DNA from 3 places in the Priestia sp. JSM ZJ58 genome. Region 1 is predicted to be linked to each of the others. Evidence: riboswitches for the same ligand, from Rfam matches in the RefSeq annotation. Region 1 holds a riboswitch; each other region holds the start of a gene.

The links. Region 1 has a riboswitch for cobalamin ahead of ACH6EI_RS11265 ((2Fe-2S) ferredoxin domain-containing protein). Riboswitches for the same ligand answer to the same signal wherever they lie in the genome.
Region 2: linked by a shared signal. The riboswitch ahead of ACH6EI_RS09585 (cobyric acid synthase) and the one ahead of ACH6EI_RS11265 ((2Fe-2S) ferredoxin domain-containing protein) in region 1 are both predicted to bind cobalamin.
Region 3: linked by a shared signal. The riboswitch ahead of ACH6EI_RS14775 (ABC transporter substrate-binding protein) and the one ahead of ACH6EI_RS11265 ((2Fe-2S) ferredoxin domain-containing protein) in region 1 are both predicted to bind cobalamin.

What each region holds. Positions count from the first base shown of each region.
Region 1 is NZ_JBISEM010000001.1:2,110,201-2,120,477, reverse strand. It holds gene cobJ (precorrin-3B C(17)-methyltransferase) at 1-1,388, opposite strand, end outside; gene ACH6EI_RS11265 ((2Fe-2S) ferredoxin domain-containing protein) at 1,402-1,782, opposite strand; cobalamin riboswitch at 1,884-2,063, opposite strand; cobalamin riboswitch at 2,182-2,360, opposite strand; gene ACH6EI_RS11260 (hypothetical protein) at 2,507-2,665, opposite strand; gene ACH6EI_RS11255 (M42 family metallopeptidase) at 3,018-4,055, opposite strand; gene ACH6EI_RS11250 (cation:dicarboxylate symporter family transporter) at 4,163-5,434, opposite strand; gene brnQ (branched-chain amino acid transport system II carrier protein) at 5,821-7,176, shown strand; gene ACH6EI_RS11240 (hypothetical protein) at 7,216-7,593, opposite strand; gene ACH6EI_RS11235 (IDEAL domain-containing protein) at 7,891-8,088, opposite strand; gene ACH6EI_RS11230 (ammonium transporter) at 8,223-9,506, opposite strand; gene ACH6EI_RS11225 (hypothetical protein) at 9,503-9,919, opposite strand.
Region 2 is NZ_JBISEM010000001.1:1,785,630-1,795,906, reverse strand. It holds gene ACH6EI_RS09625 (STAS domain-containing protein) at 1-354, shown strand, start outside; gene ACH6EI_RS09620 (spore germination protein) at 498-740, shown strand; gene ACH6EI_RS09615 (spore germination protein) at 848-1,090, shown strand; gene ACH6EI_RS09610 (Hsp20/alpha crystallin family protein) at 1,142-1,645, shown strand; gene ACH6EI_RS09605 (Hsp20/alpha crystallin family protein) at 1,735-2,160, shown strand; gene ACH6EI_RS09600 (hypothetical protein) at 2,205-3,023, shown strand; gene ACH6EI_RS09595 (ABC transporter ATP-binding protein) at 3,041-4,324, opposite strand; gene ACH6EI_RS09590 (FecCD family ABC transporter permease) at 4,321-5,379, opposite strand; gene ACH6EI_RS09585 (cobyric acid synthase) at 5,585-7,111, opposite strand; cobalamin riboswitch at 7,204-7,383, opposite strand; gene ACH6EI_RS09580 (YdcF family protein) at 7,531-8,094, shown strand; gene ACH6EI_RS09575 (APC family permease) at 8,153-9,724, opposite strand; gene ACH6EI_RS09570 (nitroreductase family protein) at 10,148-10,277, opposite strand, start outside.
Region 3 is NZ_JBISEM010000001.1:2,792,905-2,803,181, reverse strand. It holds gene ACH6EI_RS14790 (class I SAM-dependent methyltransferase) at 1-224, shown strand, start outside; gene ACH6EI_RS14785 (YpjP family protein) at 605-1,207, shown strand; gene ACH6EI_RS14780 (thioredoxin family protein) at 1,396-1,710, shown strand; cobalamin riboswitch at 1,801-1,933, shown strand; gene ACH6EI_RS14775 (ABC transporter substrate-binding protein) at 2,193-3,152, shown strand; gene ACH6EI_RS14770 (adenosylcobinamide amidohydrolase) at 3,241-3,849, shown strand; gene cbiB (adenosylcobinamide-phosphate synthase CbiB) at 3,854-4,840, shown strand; gene cobD (threonine-phosphate decarboxylase CobD) at 4,815-5,894, shown strand; gene ACH6EI_RS14755 (bifunctional adenosylcobinamide kinase/adenosylcobinamide-phosphate guanylyltransferase) at 5,891-6,451, shown strand; gene cobS (adenosylcobinamide-GDP ribazoletransferase) at 6,448-7,221, shown strand; gene ACH6EI_RS14745 (histidine phosphatase family protein) at 7,179-7,793, shown strand; gene ACH6EI_RS14740 (bifunctional adenosylcobinamide kinase/adenosylcobinamide-phosphate guanylyltransferase) at 7,745-8,170, shown strand; gene ACH6EI_RS14735 (cob(I)yrinic acid a,c-diamide adenosyltransferase) at 8,167-8,736, shown strand; gene rarD (EamA family transporter RarD) at 8,881-9,807, shown strand; gene ACH6EI_RS14725 (MerR family transcriptional regulator) at 9,899-10,225, opposite strand.

The DNA of each region.
Region 1 (10,277 bases):
AATAAGTCAAACGCACCTTTTCTGTAGACAATGCCGATATCTTCTTGAACAGCACCGTAACAGGCCATACCGCATCCATTAATACCAAGCTTCAGCTCTTTTGGCATGTCCATTCCACCGAGACGCTTTTGTAATTGTTCCGTATGCGGGATGGCGTCACTTTTTTCTCCATCACAAAAATCACACGCTTTAATTGTAAACACGTCTCCGACTGGAGATAGTAAAAAGGAAGCTGATTGGAGCTTTTTAATAATCACATCTGGCTGAGCCGTTGGAATTTGCAGTTTGATTTGATGGTCAGGCGTATACTCCATCGTACCTTTTTCACCAACAACTTCTGCTAGTGTTGTCATTTGAACGGGCGTAAACTTCTTATTTGCAAGCCCTGGACTAACTGCCACTTCAAAAATAGACTCAATTGGCTGGTGTACGACCGGTGAAGTAGTTTCACCTAAAATTGCTTGAAGCGCTTCTTCTGCCAGAGCTCGTGAAGCTGCTTTTTCTTCTTTTGTGTTCTGAACATCTTCAATAGCTGAAGCCGTTTGCTTTACAGTCTCCTCTTGATCAAGAGCCCATGGTTCTGCTTCTTTTCGAAGTCGCTGATGCGGTCTTAGCGGCTGCTCTGTTTGGTTGAGGGTATATTTACGCTGATACCCGCGCGGTGTAATCATTAAGTCATCGTAAAAGAACGTAGATGAATTTCCGACAACAACGGTAGTCAGCATGCCTATTTCATGATTTAACATGTCTTTTAAATTGGTCATTACCACTTCTTCACGGTCACGATAAGCGCTTTTCACAAGACCAACAGGCGTATCGGGGGAACGGTATTTTAATAAAATCCTTTGCGCTTCCACAATTTGTCTTGTGCGTCTTCCGCTTTTCGGATTATAAAAAGCTACTACAAAATCTGCTTGTGCAGCTGCTTCGATTCGTTTTTCGATTAACTCCCAAGGCGTAAGGTGGTCACTTAAACTAATCGTACAGGCATCATGCATCACGGGCGCCCCAAGGAGGGATGCGCATGAATTAATAGCCGAAATGCCAGGAATCACTTCCAGCTCTACGCCCGTTTCTTTTTTCCATCCTTTTTCAATCAACACTTCATACACAAGGCCGGCCATTCCGTATACTCCTGCATCTCCGCTTGAAATGACCGCCACGGTTTTTCCCGCTTCAGCTTGCTTTACGGCTTCTTGTGCACGGCTTACTTCTTCGGTCATTCCTGTACTAATAATTTGCTGATTCGTTAATAGTCCTTGAATTAATTCCACATAGGTTTTATAACCAATGATCATATCACTTTCTTGAATGGCTTCTCTTGCTCGCTGTGTAATATGTTCAAAGCTTCCTGGGCCGAATCCAATAACTAACAGTTTACCTTTCATGCTAGCTCCTCCTTTATGCGTTACTTTTTACTTTGTCAATTCCTTCTATGGAGTCACTCTTTTCCGGAGAAACAAAACCGTTTTGATCATATTCATAAATAAGTGATTCCTTTATACTGCAGCCTCCTGCTAAATGTTCTTCAACAATTCGATGAGCTACGTTTTCAGTGACCTGCTTGTACCAATCTCCTGAAGGGTACACGATAGCTACAGGAGCATCTTTGCATCTTCCGTTACAGCGCGTACGGGTTGTGTGAACCGCTTCATCTAGATTCAGTTCAGTCACTTTATTTCGAATAGCTTGCGTGGCTTCTTCTCCACCTTTTCTCATACAGCTGCTTCCATTACAAATCAATACGTGATGTTTTGTTCCATTTAAGTTCCACGTCGTCACACTTATTCGCTCCTTTACTAAAAAAACGCCTCTATCAATGATAGAGGCGCAGAAAAATTCAAACTAAGTTTTTGCACTTCCACCTATATCCCGTAGGGTAAGCTTCGCATTAGAAAAAGGCTGGTTTCCTGACTTCGATTCATCACTTGATTGCGCCTTCCCGAATACAGTGGCATATGCAATCAGCTCCTCTTCACAGTGGCGGGTACCGCGCTGGCTTCACACCAGACTTCCCATTTAACGCAATGTGAACATTGCGCACCTTTTTTGCACGATATGTAGTTTTGTGCTACGAGAAAAACCCGCTTCGCTAATATGCGAGCGGGTAAAACGTCAGAATAAAAGTGTACACGAATGCCACTTTAAGCCAACGTTTCCCTTCCCGCTCCCCGGAGAAATAGAAACTTCACAATAAAGACAGGTCTCCTGACTTGTGTATCATTCTACTTGAGAACCTTCCCGTGATTTTTCCACAGTGGTTATACTCGTTCGTCCACACTTACAGTTGCGGGGGCAGTACTGGTCTTTCACCAGTTTCCCTATTAAGCCTTCTTGGCATCTTTACTGTTGCTGTTTGATATATATGAACCTTTTAAACTATCAGAATAATAGAAGTAACTACCATATCATAGCGTACATTTTTTTTTATTTCAACTCTATTCTTTTCGTAAGATACAAGAAGCTATGAAAAAACAAGAGCATAAAGTCAGCTCTTGTTTTTTCATTATATAGCTACTAATGTTAAATGAGGATCATTATAATACACGACTTCTGAAAGAACTTTACAGCCATTTGTTTTTGCAAAAGCTTCTCTCGCCTGCGTTTCAGTTTCAAATTCAAACATTTTCATTTCTTTTCCAGCATATACCGTCAGTACCCACATGAAAAGATTCGCCTCCGATTATTGTAGTGATCGCTATATCCACATTATGACGAAACCATATCCTTTTGAAAACCCATTCTACAAAACTTGTCACAAGAAACTTTTAAAAATTTAAAAACATTTTAACTTCTGTAAATGAACAAAATGTACAAAAGGTTTAAGCCGTATTATACCTCTTTAAAAAAGGTGCTTTTTTTACCAACTGTTGCTTCACCAGTAAAAAAATATATAGTATTTATTAAAAAAAGAAGCCGGACAGCCGGCTTCTTTTTTAGGAAAGGAAAGTACAGACATCACAGTCCCGTCCTGCTCTTTGTTTTGCATAAAAATACACTAATTAAATATTCCTTTCTTAAAGCAGAACCATGTTCGATTGCACATAGTGGTAAAGAAGCTTGTACGTATGGTTTAATGAATCTTGATGCGTTCTCTCAAACGCATGAGAAGAATCAATTCCTGGACCAATTAAGCCGTGTACGATGTCATGCCCGGCACGAATAGCAGCAGAAGCATCTGATCCGTAAAACGGATAAATATCTAATTTGTACTGAATATCATGCTGCTTAGCTAGCTCCACCAAATGCTTTCTCAAACCGTAATGATATGGGCCGCTTGAATCTTTTACACAAATAGACACGGTGTATTCATCAGTAGATTGTCCATCTCCCATGGCACCCATATCAACCGCTAAGTATTCTACCGTTTGAGGCGTAATATTAGAATTTCCTCCGTATCCAATTTCTTCATTATTTGAAATAAGAAAGTGCGTAGTGTATGGCAGTTCGATCTGCTCTTCTTGAATTGTTTTCATGAGCTGAAGCAATAAAGCTACGCTTGCTTTATCATCGAGATGACGAGATTTAATAAAACCGCTTTTTGTTATTTCTACACGAGGATCAAACGAAACAAAGTCGCCGACTTCAATTCCAAGACTGCGAACATCTTCTGCGCTATGTACTTTTTCATCCAATCGAATTTCTATATTATCTTGATTTCGCTCAGCTTTACCTGCATCTTTATACACATGAACAGATGTTTGATGCATAAGGATGGTCCCTGTAAATACTTCTCCTGCTGACGTTTCGATTTCACAATATTCTCCTTCAATGGAATTGTAGCGGAACCCTCCAATCAAGTCGATTTTCAGACGTCCACTCGGTTTGATTTCTTTTACCATAGCACCTAATGTATCGACATGAGCCGTCAGCATGCGGTGATGATCCGTATCTTTACCGGGAATAGTAGCGACTAAGCCTCCTTTTCGATTGCGATACGTTTGAATATTTAGCTCTTTTACATAGTCTTCGACAAATGAAATCACCTTTTCTGTATTTCCAGAAGGACTGGGAATCGAAACAAGCTTTTTAATTAACTGAACAGTTTCCGTCATTATGACACTTCCTTTGTCTCTCATTTCTTTTATTTTACCATATGTTTCAAAAAAGATAACAGGCAGCTCCAAACAAAAAAGCCAGGCAGCTGCCCGGCTTTTTTGTTTTAAGCTATGTTTGATTTCTTTAATTCATTTGTGTAATTTAATGATTTTTGCTTATCAAACTCGCCTTCAGACTTGGACATTACAATTGCAGCTAAAGCATTTCCTACTACGTTAACTGTGGTACGCATCATATCAAGAATGCGGTCAATTCCTGCAATAAATGCCATGCCTTCAAGAGGGAAGCCCATAGATTCAAGCGTAGCAAGTACAACTACAAACGATGCCCCTGGTACACCAGCCATCCCTTTTGAGGTTAACATTAGCACAAGAAGGAGCTGAATTTGATCCATAATGGAAAGGTCAATGCCGTACATTTGAGCAATAAACAGCGATGCCAGCGCCTGATAAATGGTTGAACCATCTAAATTAAACGTGTAGCCTGTTGGAATAACAAACGATGTAACCGATTTAGAACAACCGAAGTCTTCCATCTTTTTGATAAGAGATGGTAAAACGGCTTCTGAACTTGCTGTTGTAAAAGCAAGAAGCAGCTCGTCTTTTAACACTTTTATGAGCGTAAACATGCTTGTTCCAGCCATTTTAGCAATAATTCCAAGAACCACAAGCACAAAGAAAATCATGGTGAAGTAAACGGCGAACACTAATTTCCCTAATGGAATAAGTGATCCGACACCAAACTTTATAATATTAACACCAATAAGTGCAAATACACCTACTGGAGCAAATTTCATCACCAAATTAGTTACCCAAAACATTGCATCCAAGACGCCTTCAAAAAAGGCTAAAACAGGTTTTCCTCTCTGTCCAATCGAAGCTACGCCTACACCAAACAGTACGGAAAATAAAATGATTGGTAAAAGATCGCCTTCTGCTACCGACTGAAAGACGTTTGTCGGAACAATATGAAGAAGCTCCTGAGCAATCCCTGTACTTTCAGACGTTTTTGCCGTTGCCTCATATTGAGAAATATCGCTTTTTTCAATATGTCCCATATCAACCCCTGCACCAGGATGGAATAAGTTCGCGGCAATAATCCCCACTACAATCGCAATGGTTGTAACAATTTCAAAATAAAGAATTGTTTTTCCGCCAAGCTTACCTAATTTTTTGATATCGCCTACTCCTGCGACCGCTACGATTAATGCTGAAATCACGATCGGTACGACAATCATCTTAATTAAATGAATAAATATGTCTCCAACCGGCTGTAAAATAGAAATGGCTGTATCGCTTCCGTAAAAGATAGCACCTACAGCTACGCCTAAAATCAGTCCAATTAGAATCTGAGTTGCTAGACCTAACCTTTTCACTTTCTTGCTCCTTTCGCACAGTTGACTTTCATCCATCGAGCATATGCGGTTCCGCGAACCGTGTATAAATATACATCCTTACAGCACCTTATGTAAACAGTTCTTTACTAAAAGGATGTAAGGCCGCACATGCGAATTTTTAAAAGCCACGGTTCTGTTTTATCATATCAAATAATTGTTGTATATTGAGATTTTTTTGCTAAGTATTTTTCTATTTTTGCTATTTCAGCGAATTAATTAAAAAAATAAAATTTTATATTGAAATATGCATTTTAGGTTAGTATAATACGATACATGTTTATTTTTATTATTCGAATATAAAATTCTGAAAATTTTAATTATTCAACACGATAATAAAAAGCATTTATAATTTTGGAGGTTTTAATGTGTCAAACAAAGTTCCTTTTTCATTTATAGTGGTTATTGGCTTCATGCTTTTTGCCCTATTCTTCGGCGCAGGTAATTTAATTTTCCCTGCAATGTTAGGTCAGTCTGCTGGAAGCAATATTTGGTCAGCAAATGCTGGATTTTTAGTAACGGGTGTAGGTCTGCCTCTTCTAGGTGTTCTCGCATTTGGTTTTTCCGGAAAAGAGGATCTGCAGTCTTTAGCTAGTCGTGTACATCCAGCTTTCGGTATTATCTTTACTACAATTTTATACTTGGCAATTGGACCGCTTTTTGCAATGCCAAGAACGGGAAGTGTTTCGTTTGAAATTGGCGTTAAGCCTTTTTTATCAGAAAATTCAGGTCACCTTCCCCTTATCATTTTCACGGTAATTTTCTTTACTATTACGTGCTTTTTTTCGCTAAATCCTGCGAAAATTGTCGATTTAGTAGGAAAAGTTTTAACACCTATTAAATTAACGTTTATTGGAATATTGGTAGTTGTAGCCGTTGTGAACCCAATTGGAAAATTTGAAGCACCAAGCGAAGCTTATACAACGCACGCATTCTTTAAAGGCTTCCAAGAAGGTTATTTAACAATGGATACACTAGCATCATTTGTTTTTGGAATTATTATCATTAATGCAATCAAAGAAAAAGGAGCAAAAACCAATCGACAAATTATCGCAATTTGTGCAAAAGCTACGGCTATCGCTGCCGTTATTTTAGCTCTTATTTATAGCGCATTGTCCTATATGGGTGCTTCAAGCGTATCAGAGCTTGGACGTCTTGATAACGGAGGTACGGTTTTGGCTGAAGTATCGAATTACTACTTTGGCTCTTACGGAGGAATTCTTTTGGGTCTGATGATTACCGTTGCTTGTTTAACGACAAGTGTAGGCCTTGTAACATCTTGTTCATCTTTTTTCCATAAGCTGTTTCCAAAGGTCTCTTATAAGTTGATTGCTGTCATTTTATCAGCATTCAGCGCGGTTGTAGCAAACTTTGGCTTAACGGAATTAATCGCTATTTCAGTTCCAGTCTTAACAGCTATTTATCCGTTAGCTATTGTGTTAATTGCTTTGACATTCTTACATCCTTTATTTAAAGGACGTTCAGAAGTTTACCAAGTAAGCCTTCTTTTCACGTTTATCGTTAGTTTGTTTGATGGCTTAAATGCTGCTGGATTCAAAATCGCGGCAGTAAACGATCTGTTTACATCGATTCTACCTATGTATGGAGTGGGTCTCGGCTGGGTAGTTCCTGCTATTGTAGGAGGATTAATCGGTCTTGGCATTACCTTCCTTCGTACAAATGATAATACGAACAGAAACACTTCAAGAAAATTGATTAAATAAAAAGAGGATGCATTTGCATCCTCTTTTTATTGTGGCGTTTTATGAATAAGGAGTTTTTTTCTCCGTTAACTTCACTTCTTCCTTTAACACACGTTTTTCATATAGATATTTATCCGTTCGCTGAAAATGATATTTATCAGCTTTTTCTTTTTCAGATGTGGTCAAAAGCACTCGAACATCAGAAGCAGCTGACACATCAAACGTTTCATTTTGATAAGTAGCATACGGAGCTACAAAAAACACTTCTTCAACAGCATCACGAGGAACTTCTTTTGTAAAAGTCGTGTCATTGTATGGAATGAATCCATTTGCTACATCGCCTTTATCATAGCTAATCAGCTTTACACACCCATTTTCCGTTTCATAACATTCGTAGTCTCGTTCATTATATGCTGCATACAAACCTTTTCGAATCATAAAAAAACATTCCTTTACATTGGTTTAGCAACCGCTGGTACAAATCGTTTTTCTTCTGCCACGTAGATAGCTAAAAGTACTTCTTCCCCATTTACCGCTTGATATAGTTCCGCTCCGTTTGCTGGTGGATAATAGTTATCAAATTTGAACTCTGGAACGGTTTCCCCGTTTCGAGATCCTGTAAACCCATTAAGCGTACATGGAGGTCCATAATTATTACTAATTAATCCCTTTTAGTAGGTCTCAAAAATAAAACACACCATCTAAAATAGATGGTGTGTGAAGTATAGTAAGTAATTAAGAAATTTGTTTAAGTTCTGATGAGAGTTTTAAAAACTCTTCTTTATTTTTCATCAATAGCGTGCGGTCGATTTCTTCTTTTAGCTGTGCTTTACGAAATTCTGCAATCGCCTTGTCTAAAATCATCTCAGCGAATAATGCATCAAGCACCTTTCCGTTGGATTTTTGCGGTGAATTAAGTAAATTCTTTTTCATAAGAAATCAACTCCTTGGCTTTTTTATAATATAACACAAATATTCTGACTTTTCAATCATTTAAACCAAGTATTTTAAATCTATTTTTTTCCACATAAAAAGGCCGCCCTTTTGTTATAAAGGGCGGCCTTTTATTACGAATCTGTGGCTTTTTCTTTTACTTCCGCATAGTAGTTTTCATATTCAATAAATTCAGGAGCTTGATGAGCTGCCATGATACCGTGGTAGCTGATATCTAAGCCCACTTCTTCTTCTTCTTCCGTAGACCGAAGCGGAACCACCAAGGAAATAACCTTTAACCCTATCCACGTCGTAACAAATCCCCAAGCGCATAGAGCAATTAATCCAAGAAGTTGAACGCCAAGTAACGTCCAGCCCCCTCCTGTAAACACACCGCCGTCTGTAGAAAACAAGCCCACAGCCAACGTGCCCCATATTCCCGAAGCAGCGTGTACAGGAAAAGCTCCTACAGGATCGTCGATTTGACGTGCTTCGAGCCAGTTTGTAGCTGCCATCATTAATAAGCCAGATACAGCTCCAATAAAAATAGCAGATGGTGTGTTAACAAAAGCGCACCCGGCCGTAATGCCAACCAGTCCGGCAAGCGATCCATTTATTACAGAAGGTGCATCTGAACGGTTGTAGCGAAATAAAGTATAAAATAAAGTAGCTGCTCCGCCTGCTGCTGCTGATAACATTGTGACAATAGCAATGTGACCAATTCTAACGTCAGTGGCACTTAGCGTACTTCCTGCATTAAACCCAAACCATCCAAACCATAATAAAAAAGCACCCACTGAGGCAAGCGGCAAATTGCTTGGAAGAGAAACGGAACTAATTCCATTCTGCGTAAATTTCCCTTTTCTTGGTCCAATCATTATTGCAGCTGCTAAAGCTGAAAAACCGCCTAGCGCATGAATGACTGCCGAACCGGCAAAATCAAGCATTCCTAGCTTACTAATCCATCCGCCTCCCCAAATCCAGTGGCCGGCTATAGGATAAATAAATGTAGTCATTAAAATGGCATATAAAAGGTATGCACGAAAATTAATTCGTTCTGCTACCGCTCCAGAAACGATCGAGATGACTGCAATCACAAACGCACATTGAAACAGCCAAAACGTTTCAAGCCCAATTGGAATGTCAAGGTGCGATAAATTACCTGAGAGCGCAAAACCGCTTTTACCGACAACTCCGCCTAAATCATCTCCGTACATTAATCCAAACCCAATTAAATAGAAACAAAGCGTTCCTATTGTAATATCAGCGAATACTTTCATAATAATATTGACACTATTTTTATAGCGGACAAACCCTGCCTCTAGCAAGGCAAAGCCGCCTTCCATTAGCAAAATCATCGCCGCTGTTAATACAACCCACGTCGTATTTATACCTAAACTTAGTTCATTAACACTCATATCCCAACGCCTCCACTGCTTTTTAGTCGTTTTATTTCTTGTACAATAGCAGGCGAAAGCGTAATTTCACTTGTTTCTTCATTTTCCGCTTTTATTAATTCAAGAACTTCATGAAGTTCTCGCATTTGTGCTTTAAGGTGATCAATTTTTTTAAAGCGTTCCTTTACGTATACCATATACTCGACCGCTTGATGCTGACTTAAAGGACGCCCGGTAAAAAATTTACGAAACGGTGATAGTGATTGGTACCAAGCTTCTTCAGCACGTTTCTTCTCTTCGTATTTACTAATTTTCGCTTTTATATCTTCTATTTCTTGTGCTTTAGCTTCTTTTAACTTCATTATAAATTCAATTAATTTTAATTGAGGCAATGTAATGACCACATTATGATAAAGTTCATCCACTATAACCATGTTATATCTCCTTACATAAGATGTTATATTTAGATTATATGTAGAACACTATAGTAAGTCAATGTAATTTTTTGAAAACTCTTTAAATAGTAAATGCGCCCTATCTTTTTACTACTTATAGAATATTAAGTTCGTATGTGTTGAAATATGACGTTATTTGTTTTATCGTAGGAAGAGGAATTATGTTAGTTCCCTATTTTAATTTTATTTACCTAGGCAATTATTCGCTTTATTTTTTATAAACTTTTATTAAACAAAGGGTTACGAGGTTCTTCACTTATTTTTTCAACGAAATGAGTTGATTTTATCTCGTATTAAAATTAAAATAGAATTATGTGCAAGATTTCACAACTTCACA
Region 2 (10,277 bases), 320 kb from region 1:
TTAAAGATATGGGACGAGGTTTTAGCTGTGCCCATTACCGGTAAGATGGATATAGAACGTGGAAAGAAGCTAACTGAAACGGTATTGGAGGCAGTTGTAAAAGAACAGGCGCGCTATTTGCTTATTGATTTATCTTCCCTTCATTCATTAGATGAAGAACACGGTTATTATATTAACACGCTCCACGATGCTTTGCGTTTGATTGGTACCACTTGCCTTATTGTTGGTCTTTCTTCAAAAATGGCTCTGTCGCTTGTAGATTCTCAGTTTAATTGGCGAACATTTTCCACTGTCCAACAAAGCATCTCTTACATTTTAGAAAAAAAGAATTGTCGTATTGCACCCATTTCATAAGCCCATCATATCATTAAGTAATCCTCTCTCAATCGCTTTTTCCTTCAATCGGAAAAGGCGATTTTAGTTATGAGGAATTGTGAACGTTTAGGCACTTATCATCATAGGATACATTAATCAACCATAGAAAAGGGTGAGAGCCTATGCCAAGTGTTATTAACATTTATAATTTAAAGATCAACAGTATCTCAAGCAACGGTTCTGTCAACATTGGCGAAGCACTCCATAACAGTCACACGGCTCATTCAAAATCCACTGGTACGAACTCTTCTTATGGCGATGTCTCACCTGCTTCCTCGAAAATGCGAAACATTTATATCGATCCTGATACAAATGACCAAACAGATATTGCAAACGTTGATCATGTCAATGGTTATCAGCAGTGATATAGGGCAATGCTTGTCAATAGCATGACGACAAACGGTGAATACATTCTCTCTGAACGCAATAGGCCGTTGGAGTAGAATGAATAAAAACAGTAAGGAGTCTCTTTATGCCTCTTCAAATTAACGTTTTTAATATCGTAACAAACGGTGTCACGCAAAATGCAAATATCGATTTCGGTTCCACCATTCAAAACAGTCACACGGCGAACTCAAAGTTTAACGGCGCAAATTTCTCTTTAGGTAACTTCTCTCCTACTTGCTCTCAAATGAATACGGGCGTGTTAGATCCTGACGTAAGTGATCAAGATCAAATTGCAAACCCTTCAGCTCCAATTGGAAATCAAATTTAGATTTAACGATTTTGTCGTTTTACTTGGCACATTACAAGGAGGTGTGTAAATATGTTTCCATTTGGAAAGTCTCCGTTTAAAGGAATGATGGAAAATATCCCAAAAGGAATGGCATCTAAAGACATGAATAAATATATTCAGCAAATGATTTCTTCTACGATGTCCCATTCTTTTCCGGATTTTATGCAAGGAAATGAATTCTTTAAGCAAGCCCAAGACATGATGAAAGAACAGCAGGATGTGGGAAATGAAGGTCATGGACAACAGCTAAGAAGATTTGATTCAAACGTCATTAATACATTAGACGAATGCATTGTTCAGTTAAAAATTCCTAACCGCGATATTGTATCAAGCATTAAAGTCTATCATACTCCATACGTGTGTACGATTGAAGGAATAGATGGAGAAGAATCCTTCAAAGAAGAAATTCAGCTTCCTTGTTCGGTTCGCAAAAAAGGTACACGCGCCGTATATCGTTCCGGGGTGTTGGAAATCCGGATGCCTAAACATGTTAATATTCCTATGTCTCAAATAGACGTCCACGATTTAGATTAAAGTGGACGTTTTTTTCTGTTTTCATGCATACATATAAAATAGAAAGCGGCAAAAGGCCTTGTTTTATTTTTTTAAAGAAGGTGACAAATATGAATCATGGAAAGTTTAAAAAGTGGGCAGAAACGTTACAAGAAGAAAACCATACAAAATTTTGGGAAAAGATTTTTGATGATGATCCTGAAGAAAAGAATGATACGGAAGCAGATGCTTCTCCTCAAATTGTAAATGAGTATCGAGATTATCCTTTAATTGATGTATACGAATGGGCAAATCAACTGTTAGTTGTGATTGAAATACCCGGTGCTAAACGAACGGACGTCGAATTGACCATGCATGAAAATACTTTACACATATCCGGTTCATCTCTTTTAACGATGAAGGATGCAAATGTTCTTCACAAAGAAAGACGTGAAGGAACGTTTCAACGATCAATCATCCTTCCACCTGCTGTAGGGGAAGCGCCGTGTCACGCATCATTTAAAGATGGTCTATTGCACGTGAAATTTGATTTGTAATTTATTGTGCAGAACTATACGTAGCATGAAAGGCAGGGAATTTCATGTTTTCTAAGTGGTTTAAACAATCGCCTAAAATTGAAACAGTCCGCAAAATAAATCCGTCTTCCCTTCCAACCAAAAAAAAAGTAAGTCCCATAGACCAAAGCTCTAATCAAAAGCGGAAAGAATTACCCGAAAAGATGAAAACTAAAAAACAGTCTAATCTAAAGAAACCCCCTCAGCAGCCAAAGAAGTTGCCGAGCCAAACGGAGCCTAAGACATCTGATGAAGTTGAATTCACAAAACCTGTTCATTCGTCAGATTCAGCGCTGAACCTGCAGGGAATTATTGATCAAGTGACGCGTTTAACCGACGCGATTCCTAAAATAGAAGAGCTTCATCAGCAATTACATGAATCAGCTCATCTTATTCAATCATTGTCTCAACTGCACGAGCAAACAGCTCATTTACTTTCGGCTATGCAGTCAGCTCCTAATTTCGAAGACATTCAGAATCAGCTCTCTGCGTTAAAGGAAGAATCGTCCAATACAGCTTTATATGAGATGGTGAAAACTCTTGACAAAAAGATTGATGAAGTAACTCAGCCAAAGCAGTCCATTGTTGTTGAAAAAATTATGGTGGAAAAAGTATTGTTAGACAAAATTGACCTTAGTAATAATTTTGGCCAGCTAGGCATTAAAGATTTGACCGGCCACTTAAACATTGGTACAACTTACAGCGCTGACTCCGATCAAGTGGATGAAGAAGTCAAAGACTTATTTTCTGTTAAGCTAAAAGAAAAAAAGATTGATGAACATACAACTGAGACAACGATGAGTTCAGGAGGTGAAACAGAAAAGCCTGATCACTCCGAAGAATAAAAAATGACCGCTACTGCTTATTTAAAGCAATTGTCGGTCATTTTTGTTTCCATAAATAGTTGTAATTCTTTCTGTAGGCGTTCCATTAAGAACGCTGAAATTTCTTCTTGATTTTCTTCTTTATGATGAGATGATGCTACAACAATACGGCCTGTTTTTCCTAAGAAAGCCCGGTATTCAATTACCTTCATCGCAGCATGAAGTAAGTTCGCGTCCGAAAGCGGTGTATTTGTTAGTAGAACAATATTCATTTCATTCTCTTTTTGTCCATGTGTCAGTACAGTCAGCCACGAGTAACCTTTATCGTCTTTTAAGCGAACTTCATGACTAGATAAAGACGCAGATTTCCACGCCGTGTTAGAACTGCTTTGCTGTTGAACAATTTCTTGACACCAGTCTAGACCTGTTTCATTGGAACCCAGTGAAACAGTTCTCAAAGGACGAGCAAAGGATAAACATAGCTTGCCCGGTTCCTTTTGCAACTGATACAACTCATGGAAGTCCGTCTCTGGATATTGATACGGCGGCACAAAAGCAATTTGCCGCTTGTTCACAGCGGGATGGTGAAATACATGCAAATCAACGCCATATACTCTTTTTAACGTAGCTGCATCCTGAAAAATGGCATCCATCCCCGTTTCTTCTACTCTTCCATCTTTCAATAATACGGCATTATCTGCAAACAGCGAGGCAATGTTGAGATCATGCAAAATGGCCAGAACCGTCAAGCTCATTTCCTGCTGTAACGTTTTTAACAGCTGAAGCAGTTCCATCGTATGTTTTACATCTAAGTGATTCGTTGGTTCATCAAGAAGTAAGTAGTCAGGTTCTTGCGCCAGTGCTTTAGCAAGTAAAACCCGCTGTTTTTCTCCACCGCTCAGCGATTGAAAGGTATGATTTCGATAGTGCCAGACGTTTGTTAATTTCATCACGCTTTCTACCACTTCTTCATCCTGTGCTGATACAGTGCTAAACAAACCTTTTGCCTGATAAGGATAACGTCCCAGTGAAACAATTTCTTGAACCGTAAATTCTAATCCAATTTGATTTTCTTGCGTCATGACTGCAACTTTTTGCGCCAGTTGTTTTGGTGAATAAGCCTTCACTGACTTCCCTTCTACCTTCACTTCTCCTGATTGAGTGGTTAATACATTCATAATTAAGCGAATAAGCGTTGTTTTTCCGCTTCCATTTGGTCCTAGTAAAGCAACAAAAGAACCTTTGTCTACGGTGAACGTGATGTCACGAACGGTCGGTTTCTGTTTATCGTATCCTCCCGTCACATTATATAGTTCAATCATGATATTCCTCTTTTCCGCATACGTTCTTTTACAAGCAGCAGCGTAAAAATTGGCGAACCAATTAAGGCGGTTACGACTCCAATCGGCAGTTCACGAGGTTCTAATATCGTTCTTGCTAATAAATCGGCTAAAACCAAATAACTTCCTCCGATTAAAATAGAAAGCGGCAGTACATGCTTATGATTAGCTCCCGCTACGAGACGCACTACGTGGGGAATAACTAAGCCAACAAATCCAATTGCCCCAGATACTGATACCGCAGCCCCGGTTAATACGGATGCACCTATTAAAATCATTCTTTTTTTCTTCTTTACGTCTATCCCCATAAATTGAGCGGATTGATCGCCAAATGCTAAGCCGTTCAGCTCTTTCACATGTAACAGCAGCATAATCGTACCGACTAAAAAGAACGGCCCTAAAATTTGAATATGCGACCATCCTCTCATTGATACGCTTCCCATTAGCCAATATAAAACCTGCCTTACATCTTCTTCAGGAGAAAGAGCTACAATTAATGAAATAAGCGCGCTCATAAAGGATGATAAAATAATCCCCGCTAAGATGATGGTTTCATTGGCCAAATTGCCGCTTGCGAGTTTCGTAATACCAAAAACTAAAAGAAGAGTAATAAAACCAGATACGATGCCGACTACAGGCAGCGTGAAGATAGACAAACCAAAAATACTCCAGTGAAAATAAATTGCCATGACAGAGCCAAGGGTTGCACCTGAGGAAACTCCGATCGTGTAAGGATCCGCAAGAGAGTTTCTTAATAGCCCTTGAAAGGCAGCCCCTGCTATTGAAAGCGAAGCTCCTACTAAAAATGCCACCAGTACTCTTGGAAAACGAATTTGCCAAATGATTAAATCCATGTTTTCCGGACCATGATATAAGGATAGTCCGGTAAGGTGGCCAATAATAATTTTGATTGTATCTCCTACGGTTAACGAAACTGTACCAATAAATACTCCCATAATCACCGAAGTACATACAATAAATAAACTGACTATGTATAAAATAGATGCTTTGTTTAAAAAAATACGTTTAAAAATCAATACTTTCAGCTCCTCTAGGAAACGAGGCGTGATGTTTTACATTACATTAACCATTCATTTTCCTGTCCATAAACCATGTTTCCATCCTACATAGTATTGGAAACAATCATCTTTTATTTGTTACGAGTGCTAGACTGTTGAACTAGGCAACGTAGAATAGCGTACTAAAGTTCTCGGTGAAAAAACAAGCGAAAACCTCTACAAGCTACACTTTTTGTGCTTGCTCCGGGCTTTTATAGTTGTCTATTAAATGATACAGCTTTTCCATATCTACAGCTTCTCTCACATATGCTGCTGCTTTTGAAAAAGACTCCTCTTTTTGCAGGCGACTGTTGAATGTATCCGTAATAGGCGGCAATTTTTTATGTTTACGAATTTGATTAAGCAAAGCTCTGCGCAAAGCATCGTTATGAAACACATCATGAACATACGTGCCAATGATGTTGTCTTTAACCGTTCCTTCTTTTTGATCATCTACCACCGCAAAGGCTTCCGTCATGCTTTTAGAAATCGTCTTTCCCATATGAATTTCATAGCCTTCAATTGAAACCTTCTCACTCTCTAACTGAACATATCCAGAAACTCTTTCTGTTTTTTTGCTGGTTGTCATAACGGTTTCCACTGGAAGCAAACACAGCCCTTTAATAGATTCAATCCGGGACTCTACTGCATCGGGGTCCGTAATTGTCTCGCCTAACATTTGATATCCCCCGCAGATGCCAATAACGTGAGCGTTCGTTGCGTTCAAGACTTGATTAATGGCTAGATCCAGGCCGCTTTCTTGTAAAAACTGCGCATCTTCAATCGTATTTTTGCTTCCTGGTAAAACAATTAAATCAGGCGTACCTAGTTGTGATGGCTTGGTTACAAGTCTCACATGACAGTCTTCTTCTAAGCTTAGAGGATCAATGTCCGTAAAATTTGAGATGCGAGGATACGAGATAACCGCAATATCGATTTCTTTTAACGGATTCACAAGCGTTGAGTAATTTCTGAGTGATAGCGAATCTTCAGCGTCAATTTCCACGTCGTGCATATAAGGAATCACTCCTAGTACCGGAACTCCCGTGTATTCTTCAAACCACTTCAACCCCGGTTTTAAAAGCTCTAAGTCTCCTCGGAATTTATTGATTAACACTCCAATTACTCTAGGTTTATGTTCATCTGGAAGCAATTGAAGAGTACCCACCAGACTCGCAAAAACCCCTCCTTTATCAATATCTCCTACTAACACAACAGGCGCTTGGGCTATCTTTGCTACGCGCATATTTACCAGTTCCCGATCGTTCAAATTGACTTCAGCAGGACTTCCAGCACCTTCAATCACAATTCGATCATAATGACTGGCAAGCTCTTTATAAGACTCAGTGATAACGTTCAAACCTTCATTAAAAAATTCTTGCCGATACTGAAAAGCAAACATATTACGAAGCGGCTTTCCATGAACGACAATTTGAGATTCATGATCACGAGTTGGTTTAATTAAAATAGGGTTCATATTAGTTGTTGCTTCTACTCCAGCAGCTTCTGCTTGAATTCCCTGCGCTCTGCCAATTTCTTTTCCATCCATTGTAATGTATGAATTGAGCGCCATGTTTTGCGATTTAAACGGTGCAGTTTGATAGCCGTCTTCTTTAAAAATACGGCAAAATGCTGTAGCAATCATGCTTTTTCCAGCGTCTGAATGCGTTCCTTGAATCATAAGAGGTTTTCCTTTTTTCACTTTATCCACTCCCTACCACATAAAAAAACCTTAACTGTAAAAGTCAAGGTTTGGTCATGCGCTCATTAACACATTGTCTTGACTTATTTCTCCCACCGAAAAATAAGGGGTTTTTAAAAGCAGGTCTCCTGGCTTATGCTTCATTTTACTTCTGCACCCTTCCTAGTTTGACTAGTGGGTCTTTGCAGGTTCATCCACATTTACAGTAGCGGGGGCTGCACCGGATTCTCACCGATTTCCCTATTATCCTCCTTAGAGGCACTTTTAAAATCATTTATTCTTTATTGTAACGAATTTTATAGCCATTCACAATAACGATTTTCTTCTATTATTATATATTACTGTGTTTATACTTATTTGGGTCTCGTATGCTATAATAACAATTATTTTCCAAACATCTTATGAAATAGCTAGGAAGGTGCTCACAGTTGAAGAAAAAAATGATTTATACCTTTATTGGTTCGCTTGTTCTTTATATAGTAATTATATCTTTTTGTATGTATCAAACTGCTCACAAGTCTGTTCCACAAAACGCAGATTATGTCCTCGTTTTAGGTTCTAAAGTAGATGGTGATCAAATGTCTCCTAGTTTAAAAGAGCGAGCAAAAACAGCTTTATCTTATTTAAAGACTCATAAACAAACAAAAGTTATCGTAACGGGTGGAAAAGGATCTGATGAAGAAATTTCTGAAGCAGAGGCAGCCTACCGTTTTCTACGAAAAGCAGGAATTAAAAAGAATCGAATTATAAAAGAGGGTCAGTCAACTTCTACTTTTGAGAATTTTACTTTCACCAAAAAGAAAGTTGATATTCAAGATAAACGAATCGTGCTTGTTAGCAGTGATTTTCATCTGTTTCGCGCTTCTATTATTGCAAAGCGCCAAGGTTTTGATGTTTATCCTTTAGGCGCAAAGACACCAAATTCAATTAAACTTCAAGCCTACTTTCGTGAGTATGCTGCTATATTAAAAACATGGCTGTTTGATAAATAAATAGAGTACACGCCTATACAAACGAAAAACACGGCATGAATTCATGCCGTGTTTTTTATTAATCATCTGTATCGATAACTGCTTTTGGTAAACCTGTGTATTTCGCCCAGTAGAAAATACCGAGTGAAACAAGAGCAATTAAAATTAAGTCAAGTGGGTTGCTTAACACACCTTGTCCTCCACCAAATGAACCTAGATAAGAGATAACAAGCATAATAATATAATAAGCAACTAGCCACCAAGCAGATTTAAGCTGCTGTGCAAATTTCACAACGTCAGTTGGTACGTATTTCTTAAACGCTACGTAGATAACAACCATTAGAAGCTGTGATCCTAGCAGCCAAGAAATTGTTGTCCATCCTGACCAGTATACGATGTATGAACAGAAGATAAATGAAACAGGAGCAATAATGCTCATGCCTTTTAATTTGAAAGGTTTTTTAAGATCTTTTGCATTTACTCTGAATGCTGCAGCTGAAATTGGTGCGATAGCATAAGACAGAATAAGTGCTACTGAACATACGTTTACTAGCGCTTCCCAAGAAGGAAATGGCAGTGTCCAGAATACGGACATTCCAAATGATAGCCATAGTGACGCACGTGGAATTCCTGTTTTCTTATCTACTTTTGAGAAACGTTTAAATAGTGTTCCATTACGAGACCAAGCATAAACTAGACGAGAAGTTGTATTCATAAAGATGTTTCCGTTACCGCCTGGTGATAAAATAGCATCAAAAATAACAAGCGTTACTAACCAGCCAAGGCCTAAAATAAGTGCAATATCTTTAAATGGTAAAGAGAATTGCTCTTGAATTGTTCCCCATCCTCCTGATAGCATATCAGCCGGGATGTTACCGATGAACAATACTTGCAGTGCTGTGTAAATAATCGCTGAAAGTACAATACAGATAATTAGCGCGATTGGAATATTACGCTGCGGATTTTTAACTTCACTGGCTACCGAAACAATAGGGTGAAGTCCTAAGTAAGCAAACATAACGCCACCTGTTGAAATGGCTGCTTGAATACCATTAAAACCAAACGGAGCAAAATCGCCAGTTGTAAAGTTAGCTGATTTGAAGTGATAAGCTAACACGACGATAATTGTAAGAGGAACCGCATATTTAAACACAGATATAATGACATTTGACTTAGCAAATGCTTTTACACTTACGTAGTTAATAATGAAAAATAGTGTTAATAACGCGAACTGGAATAGCCATCCAATCGTTGTAGGCGATTCAGAACCATGTTTAGTTAGACCAGGAATCCATACAGCAACATACTGACGTACAGCTGTTACCTCAATGGCAATTAAACTTGTATAAGCAATAATGGTAATGAATGAAATTAAGTAACCTACTAAATGACCATGTGAATAAACCGGATAACGGATAATTCCACCGGTACGCGGCAGCGCTGCTCCAAGTTCAGCATACACTAAGCCGATAAGTAAAATAATGACTCCGCCAATCAGCCACGAAAAACTTCCGGCTGGACCAGCCTTTGACGCCACGTTACTAACCGCAAATAACCAGGCGGAACCAAAAATAGCTCCCATCCCAATTAACGTTAGGTCAAGTAACGATATTGATTTTTTAAATTTTCCTTGATTTCCTTGATCAGACATAAAATCCTCCTTTAAAATTCCCACTCCACATATCTACGCCCTTGCGTCCGATATGGGATTCTTTACATCATCCTCCTCTTACTAAGACCTCACAAGTGGATATGTTAACAAATATTCTCTAAAAAACCAAGTTAAAAACTTTATTTTTTTACAAAACATCATTGAATTGCTTATGTATAGCGCATAAATTCCACCGAAGATTTGAGGACTACTCCTCTTATTTAACCGCATTTTTCTTAGATTAAACATAAAAGAATATTCAAACTATTTATCATAACAAAAGGGCTGAGGCATAACGAGATCAACCGCTAGAAGCAGCTACATACGCAAAACCTACGCTTGCCATCCCAATAAAAAAACCCGAACGATGAATCGTTCGGATCTTGCTTCAAATAAAATAATTTTGTCCGTGCCTTTTTTTGCTTATTTAAATACTTTTACACGTTCAGTTAGCGGTTGAAATTCTTTTTCTCCCGCAGGTGACACAGGATTACCAAATGGCATTTGAGCAATTAATTTCCATGAGCTTGGAATATTCCAAGTTGCTTTTACT
Region 3 (10,277 bases), 680 kb from region 1:
TTCAAGAACAAATTGAGGAATCGAATGGAATTAACGGTATTAAAGCAATAGCACTGTATACCACGCTGACGCCAATGGCTATACAAGAAGCAAAAAGAGTAGCCAAACAAAAGGTCGTGCTAAAAGATCATTGGAAAAGCAGTCGTTTTAAAGAGCATGGATTTACTGTGCAAAAACGAAAAACATCAAAATTTCATTACGGGACAATTGATATACAAAAATAACCAAAAAAGTAAAATTAATTACGCTCATTGAAAAGACTTCCAAAACCTTTTAGGAATTAAAAAGTTTTGGAAGTTTTTTTTATGAATTTCATCTAAAGTTCATAAAAGTATGATATATTTTTGAACATAAAAATACTTTTGTGTTTAAGCATCCAGCAAAAAAGGAATATCTTGTATAGGTTTCCGCTCGGTGTGACAACCTCAAACAGAAGAAGGAAGGTGGTAACTGAAAAGTCGTCAAATGCCCGTAGACAGCATAAATGAATAAGCAAATATAGGTAAAAAATTAATAAGTATGTTACAATACCTAGTGAGTTATGATAATGAATTTTACAATATGAAAAGACCATATGGGAAAAGATGAGAAAGGAAAGATACGAATGCCTAGATGGATAAAAAGAATGCTAATTGTATTTATTACAGTATTTACATTTGGGCTTGTCACTCCACCAGAATATTTATACGTTGATGATGCAAAAGCGGACAAGCAACATAAAGCAGGGTATGTAAGAGAAACAACTCCTGTCACAGCTGTTATAGAAGATATTCATTTGCCATATGAAGAACCAAAATATGAAGACGTTTCATCATTTGTTACGTATGCAATGGAATCAGCTGAAAAACAGTCAGTGGAAAAATTCGGAACAAAAATTGGACCTGTCATTGAAGATGAATTTCGTCTAGCAGTGTTACCTAAAATTGAAGAAGTGCTGACCGACATTGGCACTGAACGTGAACAGTCGATTCAGAATCTCGAGATAAGCGAGCACCCTGCTGCTGGCTACGGTGAAAAGATTTTCCATGTATATGACCGGGAAACCGGTCAGGACTTAATACGGTTTCATGTACGGCGTGAAAATCCTCCAAAAGATGGATACTGGTTTAATTTTCACTATCATGCGGCCGCAGATAATTTTCAAAAGCATTATGATTTAGGGAAAATTTATTGGAACCGAAACATGCCGCCTAAGTGGTTCAGCTGATAATAGACACAACATTCTACAATTTCGAAATGTTAGCTTTTTTAAGCTAGCATTTTTTTACGTCTAAAACCGTTATGGTCTAAATAAGCTGAAACATTAGCACAACGATAAAAAAATCGTTTATAATGAAGTCAGACTTCTTACTATAGAATTGTAGGAAGCAACGAATAGACGCTGGAGGTAACACAATGAAACAATTTACGGAAGAAAAACAATTTCGCGAACAAATTAAGAATGAAACACTAAGCGTTGGGATTTTTACGACAACGTGGTGTCCTGATTGCAAACGTTTGGATATGTTTATTGATGAAATCGTTGACGAAAATACAGATAAAGCATGGTTTAAAATTGACAAGGATGAGTTTGAAGAACTTTCTGCTGAAAACAATGTAATGGGTATTCCTTCTCTTCTTGTATATAAAAACGGTGAAAAAATTGCGCACCTGCACAGTGCAAATGCTAAAACGCCTGAAGCGGTCCGTGAATTTTTAGCAACTCTTTAATTCCCTAAGCTGCGAGAGCATTCTCGCAGCTTTTTTTGTGAGAATGGCTATTTCCATTTTTCGATGAGTGGGGTATACTAGGACAAGTGAATAATCGTAAAGCAATAAGGTCTCAATTTAAAGATTGAGTGAAAAGGGAAGTCTGGTGAAAAACCAGCGCGGTCCCGCCACTGTAAGCGCTTTGTGCGTAAGTCAGGAGACCTGCCTTATTGTTAGCTGTGAAACCTTCGAGGAAGGGTGAAGCAGGGTAATGAACATACATATCAAGTATAGTGAACGGATTCTTTTCCTGCTTATCTTGACGTTACCTGCTTTGCTTTCAATTGAAAGTAAAGCTTTTTTATTTTGAAGCTGCTGCCGAGCAGTATACATAGTCAAAGCGGAAAAAACGGGATAGCGCTGCTTTTTGCATGATCATTTGCTTTTTCTTTAACGTGGAGGTTTCGTATTCACAATGAACAATATATAGGGGGAGTATTTAGATGAAAAAATGGCTTTCGTATTCCATTATTGCGCTGTTAGTCATCGTACTTGCTGCATGCGGTGCAGGCAGCCAAAGCAACAGTGATAAAAAAACGAAGCAAGATACAGAACAAACGTCACAAGCTGCGTTTCCAGTGAAGGTAAAAGACGCGCGTGATAAAGAAATTACGTTGAAAAAACAGCCTAAGAAAATTGTTTCATTAATGCCAAGTAATACGGAGATTGTATATGCCCTTGGCCTTGAAAAAGAATTAGTCGGTGTCACAAGCAACGATGATTATCCTAAAAGCGTAAAGAAAAAAGCGCAGGTGGGAGATATGAACGTTAATGCAGAAAAAGTTATTGCTTTAAATCCTGATTTAGTGCTGGCACACGCTTCAAGTATGGGCGTTTCAGATGAAGTATTTAAACAAATTGAAAGTGCGGGTATTCCGGTATTTGTTGTAAAAGATTCAACAACGTTTGATACGGTTTATGATTCTATTACGCAAATTGGTAAATTAACGGGTAAAACAAAAGAAGCTAATCAAACAATTAAAGACATGAAAGAAAAAGTAGCTTCAATTGAGAAAAAAGCAAAAACGATTTCAAAAGAAGATCGTAAAAAAGTATGGATAGAGGTATCGGGAGCTCCTGAGATTTATACAACAGGAAAAGGTACGTTCATGAACGAAATGCTTACTATGATCGGTGCTGATAACGTAGCGGCTAGTGAAAAGGGTTGGGTTAAGTTTTCTGAAGAGCAAGTTGTTAAGTTAAACCCTGACGTTATTATCGCAACGTATGATGCAGACAAAAATGAGATTATGAAGCGTCCCGCTTGGAGCAGCATGACTGCTGTAAAAGAGGGGAATATTGAAAAGGTTGATCAAAACAAAATCAACCGCTTAGGACCTCGTATTGTAGATGGCTTAGAGGACTTAGCAAAAGCAGTATACCCTGAGGTGTACAATAAATAAAAAGAGGGACCATATTCCAGTTCGAATCGAAAAGGGGATTGGTCCCTTTTCACATCTTAAAATTGAAGAACGGCCTGAGCTTTTAATCATGAAAACCGAGACTTCTTATAAAACATACAGCTCAGGCGTTTTAGGAACAGGCATCACGGAAACGGACACCTTTTACAATCGATTTGTTCATAAAGACTATTATTCAGATACTCCTTCTTTAGAGTATGAGCAATATTTGATGAAAGAAAATGTGCGCCATGAGCAAATCGTAGGGTTGATGACAGCGGTTTGGTTAAAAGAAAGAGCGATTTACTGTTATGAAGGCTACGGAGTAAGAGTAGCTTCCGTGATAACGGCTGGAGTAGGAAACGCAGTGGATATTACAGCTGACGAAGCTGTCCCTTTCTATTCCTCTCCCGGTACAATTAATATGTTTTTTTTCGTGGAAGGCAGGCTTACGGATGCGGCGTTTTTACAGCTTTTTATTGCCGCTACAGAAGCCAAAACAAAAACGCTGTCACAGCTGGGTGTCATAGATCCAGCTACAAAGACGATTGCTACGGGAACATCTACGGACAGTATCTCAGTTGCAGCGTCTCAGCAAGGACCATTATATGAATATGCAGGCTCTATGACCGCTTTAGGTCAAGCGGTAGCCAAGCTGGTAAAAATAAGCTTAGAGCAGGCACTTAAGGAAAAGAGGTGAAGAAATGAGTATTGCACAAGCGATGATTGCACACCTGACAGCCATGACGATTGCTCTACTCATTGACCGAATCATAGGTGACCCAGAAAATTGGCCGCATCCCGTTCGCTGGTTTGGCAAGTGGATTTATTGGATGGATTCCAGATTAAATAAAGGCGCAGGAAAACGATTCAAAGGATTGCTTCTTGTGATAAGTATGGTGGTGCTCGCAGGAGTTATTCCTTTTTTATTCCTTCATGCTTTGTACGGAGTTCATTTTATACTAGGTGTTTTAGTAGAGGGCGTAATGATTGCGACTACTATATCCACTCGTTCCTTAAGCGAAGCTGCTTATAAGGTGCAAAAGCCGCTTCAGCTAGGAGATATGGAGAAAGCTAGATATGAAGTAAGCATGATTGTGGGACGAGATACGGACCGTTTATCAGAAGGAGAAATTGCCAGAGCGACGGTAGAGACCGTGGCTGAAAATACAAGTGATGGTATTACAGCTCCGCTTTTTTATGCATTTATAGGAGGGGGAGCCCTAGCCTTTTTTTACCGAGCTATTAACACATGCGATTCAATGGTTGGGTATAAAAATGACCGCTACTTTCTGTTCGGCTATTTTAGTGCAAAAACCGATGACGTATTAAACTATATTCCAAGTCGGTTAACTGCAGTGGTGATGACCGCTGTTAATGTAGCAAAAAGCCAATATTCTCTTTGGCATGTAACGAGTTTGATTAAGCGCGATGCTAAGAAGCATCCAAGTCCAAATAGCGGATACGGGGAAAGTGCAGTGGCTGCCCTTTTAGGTATTCAACTCGGCGGGCTTAATACATATAAAGGCATAGAATCTAATCGTGCAAAAATGGGCGAACCACTCATTCCCCTGCAACCCGGTCATATTGAACAAGCTGTTTTCATTATGAAAAGGACGGTCTATGCTACGTGGTTATTCTATCTTTTGTTAGGAGGAGTTATTAGTGCTATTACCTACACATGGAGCTAACCCCAATGTCTTTTTAAAAGCAATAGGGGCCGAGAATTTGTCGCATCTAAAAGACTTTAGCGTAAACACAAATCCTTTAGGGGCTCCCCTTGTTCTTCACGAAAAGTGGAACGAATTCAAGGAAGCTGCGTTTAGTTACCCTGATCCTGAAGTAACAGAACTAAAAAATAAACTTGCAGCTCATCATCATGTTTCCGCTGCCCAAGTGCTGCCCACAAATGGGGCCGCTGAAGCTTTTTTCCTTATTGCTTCTTTATTTTCAGGAGAGAAAGCGGGGATTGTACAGCCGACGTTTGTCGAATACGAACAGGCAAGTAAAGCGTATGGATGTGAAGTGACATACGTTCCTTTAGCTGAAGAAAATGGCTGGAGCTGGGATATAGAGTTGATTATGAGTATTCTTCCGGATATAAAAGTACTATGGATTTGTCACCCAAATAATCCAACGGGCGTTATGTATAGTCACGAGGAATGGATGAAAGTAGTAAAAGCTGCTGCTCATCATGGTACATACTTAATAATTGATGAAGCATTTATTGATTTTGTCGAACATCAGCCTTCATTTGATTCTCTTATTCTAAACTATGAACATCTCATTGTTGTGCGTTCGATGACAAAGATGTTTAATATTGCGGGGCTTCGCCTTGGCTATATTTTGGCAAATGAAAAAATTATTAGCAAGATGTCTAAAAAACAACCTCCTTGGAGTGTAAACGGATTGTCGCAGCAAGTAGGGATGATATGTGTAGATGAAAAAGATTTTGTGAAAAAAACCGTACATTATATTAAACAAGAACGAAAACGGATCTTGAGTCAACTAGAAGAATGGGGGCTTTTGGTTTCTCCGTCTCAAACAAACTATTATCTTTGCAGCGTTCCGTCTTCTATTAAAACGCGCGACTGGCTTATCTATTTAGCAAGCCGCGGTGTGGTAGCTCGGCATACTGAAAACTTCCCATTTTTAAATGGACGCTATATCCGTTTGGCTGTGAAAACGAAAGAAGAAAATGACTATTTACTTAACGTAATCAAACAAGGACTCGATGAAATATGATCATCTTTATTAGCGGAGGGGTTCGAAGCGGCAAATCACGTGCAGCGGAGAACATGGTTCAAACTTTTTGTACAAAGCGCGCTGTTTATATTGCCACAAGCCGGCAAACAGATAGTGAAATGCAAAAACGTATCCAGCTTCATCAAACAGAACGTCAAGCGGCGAACACGCCTTGGGCAACGATCGAGCAGTCTGTAGATTTACAACAAATTCTTCCAAACCTTCGAAGTGATGATACTATACTCTTGGATTGTGTCACAAACTGGCTTGCCAATGAGCTTTTTTTAACCGAAAAAAGGTGGCAAACAAAAGAAGGTAAACAAGAGGTTTTTCGTCAGATGATAGAAGCGCTCGATAAGCTGTTTGCGCAGTCTCAGACGGTCGTGCTAGTATCTAATGAACTGTTTGAAGCGGGCGTGTTAGAGGAGCCGACATATAGCTATATGCATATGTTAGGGAAATTACATCAGTATATTGTAGAAAAAGCAGATGTGGCTATTTGTGTAGAAGCGGGACTTTCCCGTTTTAAAAAAGGAAAGGAATGTGTAAGCAAATGAAAGAATGGATAGCCATACTACGAATCTCTCTTCAGTTTTTTACGATCTTACCACTGGCTAAAACCGTTCAATGGACTGAAAAAAGAACGGCACGCTCACTTTTTGTTCTGCCTTGGATTGGCATATTACTAGGTTTAATGTTTTATAGCTTTTTACAGCTGCTTCACTATTCACCTATCACTGCTATTGTTAGCAGTATTTTAGTTTTGCTTTTGCCGCTTGTTTTAACGGGTGGTCTTCATGTAGACGGGTGGATGGATGTAAGTGATGCGTATTTTTCCCATCAGTCAAAGGAAAAGAAACTGCAGATTTTAAGCGATCCGCACGTTGGGTCTTTTGCTATTCTTTCTCTTATTGTTCTGCTTCTGCTGCGCTTTAGTGCAATCTATGAATTAACGTCTCTTTCTTCTTTATCGGTTTGGGCATGTATAACCGTCTTTACACTTCCAAGAATCGGAGCCGCTTTCTTAGTTATGAGAGATAAGCCCGCTAAAGATACGGGGCTTGCTGCTTATTTTCAAAAAGGAGTCACCAAATGGTCTATTTATGCATTTATCGTCATGAGCCTATTCTTAGTTGCTATTTTCATTGTTTTTATAGACAATAAATTCATTATCTTTTTCTTTGCCGGTTTTTTATGGCTCTGGATACGGTTTTATCGTTCGCAGTTTGGTGGCGTAACAGGAGATGTTATAGGTGCAACCATTGAAGGAGGAGAAACGTTTTTATGGATAATTCTTTGGTTATCACATGTATTCGCCATGGCATGACGCTTGAAAATCAACAAAAAAAATATATAGGGTGGAGTGATCCGCCTTTAAGTATAGAAGGGAAAAATGAATTAAAAGAGCTTTCTCTAGAGCCGGAGCTCGTTATTTCCAGTGACTTAAAAAGAGCGCTAGAAACAAGTTCAATTGTTTTTCCTAAATCTCAGGTGATTAAAAGGGAAAGTTGGCGTGAGCTGCATTTTGGAGATTGGGAAGAGAAGACGTATGAAGATTTAAAAAACATACGGGCATATAGAAATTGGATCGATCACTGGGCAGAACATACGCCTCCGAATGGTGAAAGCTTCTCAGGGTTTTCAAACCGAGTTTGGGAAGCTTGGGAAGAAGCGGTCGATTTGGCGGCTAGTCAGCAATTGCGTCACATTGCTATTGTTTCACACGGCGGACCACTGCGTTTACTTGCGTCCCATTTTAAACAGACAGCGTCGCTTTGGGATGTTTCTTTTTCTTATGGAGAAGGTTTTTCAGTAACGTGCACATACAAACAGGCAAAGGAGAGAAGAGCATGCATTTCGTATTCGGCGGTGCATTTACCGGCAAAAGAAAATGGGTGAAGCAGCAGTATGCCAGTAAGTCGATAAAATGGCATTGTTTGTATGAAGACCCCGTTTTACCGGCCATTGAGTTTGAAGAAAGTTACATTGTGCTAGAAGGATTTGAGCACTATGTTAAGGAATTAATACATAGCGAGCTGGAGGCTCCGCATCTTGTTGTTAAAAAGGTCATACAGAAGTGGAGAGACAGCGGTGTATGGGAACAGTTAATAGTGATTGGAACTGAAGTCGGCAAAGGCATTGTTCCTTTAGATCCAATAGAGCGGCAGTGGAGAGATGAATGCGGGTATGCGTATCAGCATTTGGCGGCACATGCCCAGAAAGTAGATCACATTTGGTACGGAATTGCTAATCGATTGAAGGAGGAAATACAATGAACATTTACACAAAAACAGGGGACAAAGGGCAGACAAGCTTGATTGGAGGAAGAGTAAACAAAGATGATATTCGAGTGGAAGCATACGGGACGATTGATGAGCTAAATGGCTTTGTAGGTCAAGCGATTTATCAGCTGGATGAAGCAACATTAAAAGATGTAAAAGAAGAGCTAATTACGATTCAGCATGAGCTTTTTGACTGTGGAAGTGATTTAGCATTTGCAAAAGATGATCATCCGTACAAAGTAACGAATGACATGATAGCAGTACTTGAAAAGCGCATTGATGTCTATATGTCAGAAGCGCCGGCCATTGAGCGTTTTATTTTACCTGGAGGCACACCTGCAGCGACAACGCTTCATATTTGTCGGACGATTACACGCCGCGCAGAACGGCTTGTTGTTGGCGTGCAGCGTGAGCATAAAATTAATGTGGCGGTGCTTCAGTATTTAAATCGTTTATCCGATTATTTCTTTGCTGCGGCTCGAATCGCTAACGCGCGAGAAAATGTACAAGACGTAGAGTATATTCGCAGTGCCAAAGTATTTAAACAACCTAAAAAATAATGTATAAAAAACGGTCGAGCTAAAAGCGATCGTTTTTTTTTTTTTTTTTTTGAGCTATTTCGATAGGCAAAATAAAGCTATAAAAAAGAGGTAAATGCATCTATAATGATAAGAGACAGAGAGATAAAGAAAAGAGGTTGAGAAATGAATCAAGATTCTAAACGAGCAGGTATTGTTTATACAGCCAGCGCTTACGTTATGTGGGGGCTTTTTCCGCTTTACTGGAAGCTTCTTGGCGAGGTGAATGCGAATGAAATACTCGCTCACCGCGTTATATGGTCATTTATTTTTATGCTTTTACTTTTGCTTGTGACAAAGCAAATGAGTTCTTTAAAGAAGACGCTTGGTTTATTATTTCGTAATACGAAACAAGCGGTCATTTTATTTGTGGCTTCAGTGCTAATCAGCATCAACTGGTTCGTTTACATTTGGGCGGTTAACCATAATCATATTATTGAAACAAGTTTAGGTTACTACATCAATCCGCTCGTTAGTATTTTGCTTGGCATAGTCGTTTTAAAAGAGAAGCTTAATTTTTGGCAAGGTGCTTCTGTTGGATTGGCTGCTATAGGTGTTATCGTTATGACAGTTACATACGGACATATCCCATGGGTATCATTAAGCTTAGCGTTTAGCTTTGGTTTGTACGGTCTTGTAAAAAAGACTATTCAGTTAGAAGCAAAAGTAGGATTAACGATTGAAACGATGATGGTTGCACCTATTGCAGTTATTTATTTTATTTTTCTTTTAGTGAAAGGATCTTCAAGTTTTTCCCTTCAGTCGCTTGATGTGAGTGCTCTTTTAATTGGAGGCGGTGTTGCTACAGCTATGCCACTATTGTATTTCGCTAAAGGAGCCCCGCTTATTCCGCTATCGATGGTCGGTTTTTTGCAGTACATTGCTCCTACCATGACGCTTTTATTAGGGGTATTCGTGTATCACGAACCGTTTTCTAGCGTGGAAATGATTGCCTTTTTGTTCATTTGGGGCGGGTCGGTTATGTTCATTTTATCTAAAACTAAGTTCATGAGCTCTCATCAGCCGAAATTCTTTAAAGGGCGTTCAGCTTAACGGACAAAAAAGCGGATATCTTTAGATATGCGCTTTTTTGTCTGCTGTAAAGAAATAAAAACGGAGACGGAAAAGTCACCGTATGTATACTTTATAGCTTCCGCTTGAAATGAGCGTTCAACTGACCTTGAAGCATTTGGTTTTTTACTTCTTTCATTTTTCTCGCTTCATCTTTTTTAGCCAGTTCTGTGCGTATTTCACTCGTTTGAACTCCTTCTTCTATACGATCGGCAATATCCATTAATCGTTCGACGTCTGAAAACGAATATTTCCGGATACCCGTATTGGTTCGGTCCGGAAAGAGCAGGCTTCTTTTCTCATAGTAGCGAATTTGTCTTTCTGATAAACCGGTTAATTCTTTTACAATCCCAATAGACATGACTTTTTTATCTCGATATGACGCTTCATTCGTAGACAATCTCCCTCACCCCTGAGTACGTAGTAGTATGTTATTATAAAGGAAAAAAATA